Regions from separate parts of the Saccharothrix sp. CCNWYY140 genome, predicted to be linked through region 2. Evidence: riboswitches for the same ligand, from Rfam matches in the RefSeq annotation. Region 2 holds a riboswitch; the other holds the start of a gene.
What was found. A riboswitch is a leader RNA that binds a small molecule or an ion and turns the genes downstream of it on or off. The one in region 2 is predicted to bind glycine.

Region 1 (3,493 bases), on a different contig from region 2:
CGACGAGCTGCTGCGGCAGTGGGCGGCCGAGCGCTCGGACGACGCCGAGCTGCGCGAGGTGAACCGGATCAAGGACGAGTGGCTGGCCGAGGCCCCGCCGTCCGCGCCGGGCATCCCCGTGCAGCGGGCGAACGGCGGACCGCGCGGCCTGGTGAAGGTCGAGTCCGCGGACCCGGCCTACGTCGCGGCGATGCGGAAGCGGGCGCCCGAGGTGCCCGAGGTCCTGCTCGCCGCGGCAGCGAGCTACTGGCAGCTCGTGGGCGACCTGTCCGAGGCGGAGGCGTGGTGGGACGCGGGCATCAGCCCGTTGGACCAGCGGGCCCTCGACTACCGGGCCGCCGGGCTCACGCCCGCCGACCTGGGACGTCGGCTCGGACCGATGACGGTGCTCCAGCACCTGCGTCGGGGCAGTGCGGCGGCCTGGTGTGTCGCCAGGTTGCAGCGGCAGCGCCGGGACGGCGTTGCGTGATGTCGGGCGCGCCACGCGCGAGCGTGGCGCGGCGCAAGGGCGTCGCGCGGTGAGGGCGCGGCGTGGTCGGGACCAGCGCGAACCGGGAGGGCGGGCTCCTGTGCGGGGAGCCCATTCCGGCTGAGCGCCGCCTCGTCGGTGGCTCGAAGTACCCTGGAGCCGTGCGCAGCGGTCTCATCACCCCCCAACGTGTGGCGATCGCCGTTGTGTGCTTGCTCTCGCTGGTGGTCTGCTGCGGTCTCGCCTACTGGCAGTGGGAGCGGTTCTCCGAGGCCGGTGGCACGTTCCAGAACCTCGGCTACGTCTTCCAGTGGCCCCTGTTCGGCCTGTTCCCCGCCTTCATGGTGTGGCGGATGCGCAGGCTCGCGGCTCAGCGCAAGGCCGAAGACGCTCGTCAGGAGCCGGTGGCCGCGCCGTCGGAGCCGGTCGTTACCGTGGACCCCGTCAGGACACCCGCGCACGACGACGAGGACGACGAGCTGGCGGCCTACAACCGCTACCTCCGGGAGCTGAACGCGCGGGACCAGCGCTAGAGCGAAGGCGGTCGGTAGGGCGATGAGCGGTGCGTTGGGCCGGTTCCGGTTCATGGCTTACGTGGTCGGTGTGGGCCTGCTCCTGCTCGTGGCCGCGATGCTGGTCAAGTACGTGGGCGACGCCGACGGGATGATGAAGGTCGTCGGCCCGGTCCACGGCTTCCTGTACGCGATCTACCTCGTCATCACGGTCGACCTGGCGCTCAAGGCGCGCTGGTCGCTCAAGGGCACGGCCCTGGTGCTGCTCGCGGGCACGATCCCGTTCGTGTCCTTCTACGCCGAGCGCAAGGTCGTGGAGAGCGTCCGCCTGGAGCGGGCGCTCTGACCGTGCCCGTGTTGACTGGCCCTACCAGGCACAACTAGCGTCTGGCGGTACCAACTGAACACGGCCGTCGATGTCGCGCGGGAGAGTCCCCGTCCCAGGGGCGCCGAAGGAGCAACTCCTCCCCGGAATCTCTCAGGCACAGCTACCGCCCGACGAAGGCAACTCTGGAAAGCAGGCGCACCGCGCCTCGCCCACGGTGCAAGCCGCGCACCCGCCGACGTGCGGGACCGCGGCGAAGCTCTCAGGCTCATGACAGAGGGGGAGGCTCACTCGGAACGAGGAGTCTCGATGGACCGTGTCATCCTTCGTAGCGGCAGGCCGACCGACCCGGTCGGCGACCCTGCCGTGCCCGCCCCCAGGGAGGACCCCGTGGAAACCCGCCGGACGCCGCTGCACGCCGAGCACGAGGCGCTGGGCGCCCAGTTCACCGACTTCGCGGGCTGGCGGATGCCGCTGCGCTACGACAGCGAGCTGGCCGAGCACCACGCCGTGCGCACGTCGGCGGGCCTGTTCGACCTGACCCACATGGGCGAGATCGTCCTGACCGGCCCGCAGGCGGGCGCCGCGCTGGACTTCGCGCTGGTCGGCCACGCGAGCGCGATCGGCGTCGGCCGCGCCCGCTACACGATGATCTGCCAGGCCGACGGCGGCGTGATCGACGACCTGATCGTGTACCGGACGGGTGACCAGGAGTACCTGGTCGTGGCGAACGCGTCCAACGCGGCGGTGGTCTTCGCCGCCCTCCAGGAGCGCGCCGAGGGCTTCGACACGACCGTCGAGGACAAGTCCACCGACTACGCGCTGCTGGCCGTGCAGGGGCCGAACGCGGTCGCCATCCTCGAAGGCCTCACCGAGACCGACCTGGGCACGGTCAAGTACTACGCCTCCTACCCGACCGAGGTGGCCGGGAAGCCCGCGCTGCTGGCCCGCACCGGCTACACCGGCGAGGACGGCTTCGAGCTGTTCCTGGACCCGGCCGACGCCCCGCACGTGTGGCAGGCGCTCCTCGACGCGGGCAAGCCGCACGACCTGCGGCCCGCCGGCCTGGGCTGCCGCGACACCCTGCGCCTGGAGGCCGGGATGCCGCTGTACGGCAACGAGCTGAGCACCTCCCGCACGCCCTACCACGCCAACCTGGGCCGCGTGGTCAAGCTGGACAAGCCCGGCGACTTCGTCGGCCGCGAGCCGCTGGCCGAGGTCGCCGGCGCGGGCGTCGAGGCCAAGCTGGTGGGCTTGAAGACCGAGTCCCGCCGCGCCCCGCGCCACGGGTACGCCGTGCTGGACGCCGAGGGCGCCCCGATCGGCGAGGTCACCAGCGGCGCGCTGTCGCCGACGCTGGGCTACTCCGTGGCGATGGCCTACGTGCCGCCCGCGCAGGCCGAGCCCGGCACCAAGCTGTCCGTCGACGTCCGGGGCAGGCAGGAGCCCGTCGAGGTCGTCGCCCTGCCGTTCTACAAGCGCAACTCGTAGGGAGAAACCCCACCATGTCCGAGCACTTCAACACCTCCCTCGCGGAGTTCGACCCGGAGGTGGCCGAGGCGGTCGCCGCCGAGCTGCGCCGGCAGCAGGGCACGCTGGAGATGATCGCCTCGGAGAACTTCACGCCGGTGTCGGTGCTCGAGGCGCAGGGCTCGGTGCTGACCAACAAGTACGCCGAGGGCTACCCGGGCCGCCGCTACTACGGCGGCTGCGAGAACGTCGACGTGGTCGAGCGGCTGGCCATCGCGCGGGTCAAGGAGCTGTTCGGCGCGGGGTTCGCCAACGTGCAGCCGCACTCGGGCGCGCAGGCCAACGCGTGCGCGATGTTCGCGCTGCTCCAGCCCGGTGACACGATCCTGGGCCTGGACCTGGCGCACGGCGGCCACCTGACCCACGGCATGCGGATCAACTTCTCCGGCAAGCTGTACAACGTCGTGCCCTACCACGTGTCCGATGTGGACGGTCGGGTGGACATGGCCGAGGTCGAGGCGCTGGCCGCCGAGCACAAGCCGAAGCTGATCGTGGCCGGCTGGTCGGCCTACCCGCGGCAGCTGGACTTCGCCGAGTTCCGCCGGATCGCCGACTCGGTGGGCGCGTACCTGATGGTGGACATGGCCCACTTCGCGGGCCTGGTCGCGGCGGGCCTGCACCCGAGCCCGGTGCCGCACGCGCACGTCGTCACCACGA
Region 2 (3,493 bases):
CCTGACGTGGTCAGCTATTACGGCACACTCGGTCCGGCGACGCGCAGGTGCCGGCCGAATCCCGGCGGGTGGTCGTGTGTCCGTTCAGGCGAATCACGGGAGTTGGCCGGACAGACGCGCGAACGGGCTCCACCCGCGTTACCGAGGTGGAGCCCGTCACTGGTCGGGGCCCGGATGTCAGCACTCGATGACGTTCACCGCCAGACCGCCGCGCGCGGTCTCCTTGTACTTGACCTTCATGTCCTTGCCGGTCTCCCGCATGGTCTTGATGACCTTGTCCAACGACACGAAGTGCGATCCGTCACCCCGCAGCGCCATCCGGGCCGCGGTGATGGCCTTGATCGACGCCAGCGCGTTGCGCTCGATGCACGGGATCTGCACCAGGCCGCCGATCGGGTCGCAGGTCAGGCCCAGGTTGTGCTCCATCGCGATCTCGGCCGCGTTCTCCACCTGCTCCGGCGTCCCGCCCAGCACCTCGGCCAGGCCGCCCGCCGCCATCGAGCACGCCGAGCCGACCTCGCCCTGGCAGCCGACCTCCGCGCCCGAGATGGACGCGTTCTCCTTGAACAGCACGCCCACCGCGCCCGCCGTCAACAAGAACCGCACCACGCCGTCGTCGGACGCGCCGGGCACGAACCGGGTGTAGTAGTGCAGGACCGCCGGGACGATGCCGGCCGCGCCGTTGGTCGGCGCGGTCACCACCCGGCCGCCGGCCGCGTTCTCCTCGTTCACCGCCAGGGCGAACAGGGTCACCCAGTCCATCACCCGCAACGGGTCGGTGGCGTAGTGCTCGGCGGCCATGCGCTGCCGCATCTCCGCCGCCCGCCGCCGGACCTTCAGGCCGCCCGGCAGCACACCGGTCTCCGTGCAGCCCCGCTCGACGCACTCCTGCATGACGCCCCAGATGTGCAGCAGGCCCGAACGGACCTCCGCCTCCGTGCGCCACGACAGCTCGTTGGCCAGCATGACCTCGGAGATGGACAGGCCGGTCTCCCGGGTCCGCGCCAGCAGCTCGTCACCGGTCTTGAACGGGTGGGCCAGCTCCGTCTCGTCGGCCTTGATGCGGTCGGTGCCTGAGGCGTTCTCGTCGACGACGAAACCGCCGCCGACCGAGTAGTACACGGCCTCGTCCAGCACCTCGCCGCCCGAGTACGCCGTGAAGCTCATCCCGTTGGGGTGCAGCGGCAGGGACTTGCGCCGGTGCATCACCAGGTCGGTGTCCTCGTCGAACGCGATGTCCCGGACCCCGCCGAGCAGCAGCCGCTTCGTGGCGCGGATCGCCGCCACCCGCCCCTCGGCCTCGACCGGGTCGACCTCCTCGGGCTTGTGGCCCTCCAACCCCAGCAGCACGGCCTTGGGGCTGCCGTGACCGTGACCGGTCGCGCCCAGCGAGCCGAACAGCTGGGCGTGCACCCGGTCCACGGACGTCAGCCGGTGCCCCAGGCGCGCGACGAACATCGTGGCCGCGCGCATCGGGCCGACCGTGTGGGAGCTGGACGGCCCGATGCCGACGGAGAACAGGTCGAAGACGCTGATCGCCACGGCGGGTCAGTCCCCGGTCAGTTCCGCGTACTTGCCGGCGGTCAGCAGGCCCGTCGCGTCCTCGACGCGCACCTTGAACAGCCAGCCGGCGCCGTACGGGTCGTTGTTGATCAGCGACGGGTCGTCGGCGGCGGCCTCGTTGACCTCCACCACCTCGCCGCTGACCGGCGCGTACAGGTCGCTCACGGACTTGGTGGACTCCAGCTCGCCGCACACCTCGCCGGACTTCACGTGCTCGCCGACGGTCGGCAGCTGCACGAACACGATGTCACCGAGTGACTCCGCCGCGTAGGAGGTGATGCCGATCGCCACGGGGTCCTGGGTACCCGGCGCCCAGTCCACCCACTCGTGCTCGGCGGTGTAGAGCAGGTTCTCCGGAAAGGTCATCTTCAGCGCTCCTGAGGCCACGGTCGGGTCAGATCCCCACTCTGTCCTGGGACCTGAGAGCTTCGCCGCGTCGCTGCGGCTTGCACCGTGGGTGCGCGCCGTGAAGCACGCTTTCCAGAGTCGCCTCGCCCGAGCGGTTCTCGTTGCCTGAGAGTGTGCGGGGTACTTGCTCCTTCGGCGCCCCGGACGTGCCGGGGACTCTCCCGCTCGGGTTCCGGTGCCCGTCGTGCGGGCACCCCGGCCGATGTTCAGTTGGGCGGTCGCCGAGCACGCTAAGTCCCCGTCACCGCGGTGTCAACGCGCGTCCAGAGTTGTGCGCTCGACACAATCGGACCCCTGCCGGTTGGTGCTGCCAGCACGATGACAGTGGATCCGGAGTACCGGACCTTGGGCGTAACAACGCCTGTGAGGAGCCCACCGTGCGGATCTCAGTACCCCGCGAGATCAAGAACCACGAGTACCGCGTCGCGCTGACCCCCGCCGGCGCCCACGAGCTCACCCTGCGCGGCCACGACGTGTTCGTCGAGGCGGGTGCGGGCCTCGGGTCCGCCATCACCGACGAGGAGTACCTCGCGGCCGGCGCGAAGGTCCTGGCCACCGCCGAGGACGTGTGGGCCGAGGGCGACCTGGTGCTCAAGGTCAAGGAGCCGATCGCGCGGGAGTACCCGCTGCTGCGCCGGGGCCAGACCCTGTTCACCTACCTGCACCTGGCCGCCGACCGGCCGTTGACCGAGGCGCTGATCGCGTCCGGCACGACCGCGATCGCGTACGAGACCGTGCAGACCGCCAACGGCGCGCTGCCGCTGCTCGCGCCGATGTCGGAGGTGGCGGGCCGGCTGGCGCCGCAGGTGGGCGCGTTCTCGCTGATGAAGCCGTCCGGCGGCCGGGGCGTGCTGCCCGGTGGCGTGCCCGGCGTGCACCCGGCGCGCGTGGTCGTCATCGGCGGCGGCGTGGCCGGTCTGAACGCGGCGACCATCGCGGTGGGCATGGGCGCGGACGTGGAGATCCTCGACACCAACGTGGACCGGCTGCGGCACATCGACGCCCTCTACCGGGGGCAGCTGCGCACCGTCACGTCCAACCGGTACTCGGTGGAGCAGGCCGTGCGCGAGGCCGACCTGGTCATCGGCGCGGTGCTGGTGCCGGGTGCGAAGGCCCCGAAGCTGGTGTCCAACGACCTGGTGGCGCAGATGAAGCCGGGTTCGGTGCTGGTGGACATCGCGATCGACCAGGGCGGCTGCTTCGCCGACTCGCGGCCCACCACCCACGCCGACCCGACCTACCAGGTGCACGAGTCGGTGTTCTACTGCGTGGCGAACATGCCGGGCGCGGTGCCGCGGACCTCGACGTACGCGCTGACCAACGTGACCCTGCCCTACGCCGTGGCGCTGGCCGACAAGGGTTGGCAGGCGGCCCTGCGGGCGGACAAGTCCCTGGCCCTGGGCCTGAACGTGCACGACGGCCAGCTCACCAACGAGCCGGTCGCCGCAGCACACGACCTGGCTTACACGCCGTTCGAGGTCTGAGCGGCTTCCACGAAGGAGGGGCGTCCACCACCGGGTGG

Region 1: it holds a riboswitch for glycine, as region 2 does, so the genes downstream of both, gcvT (glycine cleavage system aminomethyltransferase GcvT) here and gcvH (glycine cleavage system protein GcvH) in region 2, are expected to answer to the same signal.

The regions. Positions count from the first base shown of each region.
Region 1 covers NZ_JBBEGC010000041.1:7,072-10,564, forward strand. The annotation lists gene WBN91_RS19595 (helix-turn-helix transcriptional regulator) at 1-469, shown strand, start outside; gene WBN91_RS19600 (hypothetical protein) at 631-1,002, shown strand; gene WBN91_RS19605 (DUF3817 domain-containing protein) at 1,025-1,327, shown strand; glycine riboswitch at 1,396-1,485, shown strand; glycine riboswitch at 1,487-1,590, shown strand; gene gcvT (glycine cleavage system aminomethyltransferase GcvT) at 1,616-2,797, shown strand; gene glyA (serine hydroxymethyltransferase) at 2,812-3,493, shown strand, end outside.
Region 2 covers NZ_JBBEGC010000010.1:116,868-120,360, reverse strand. The annotation lists gene WBN91_RS08685 (L-serine ammonia-lyase) at 178-1,542, opposite strand; gene gcvH (glycine cleavage system protein GcvH) at 1,549-1,929, opposite strand; glycine riboswitch at 2,054-2,145, opposite strand; gene ald (alanine dehydrogenase) at 2,349-3,455, shown strand.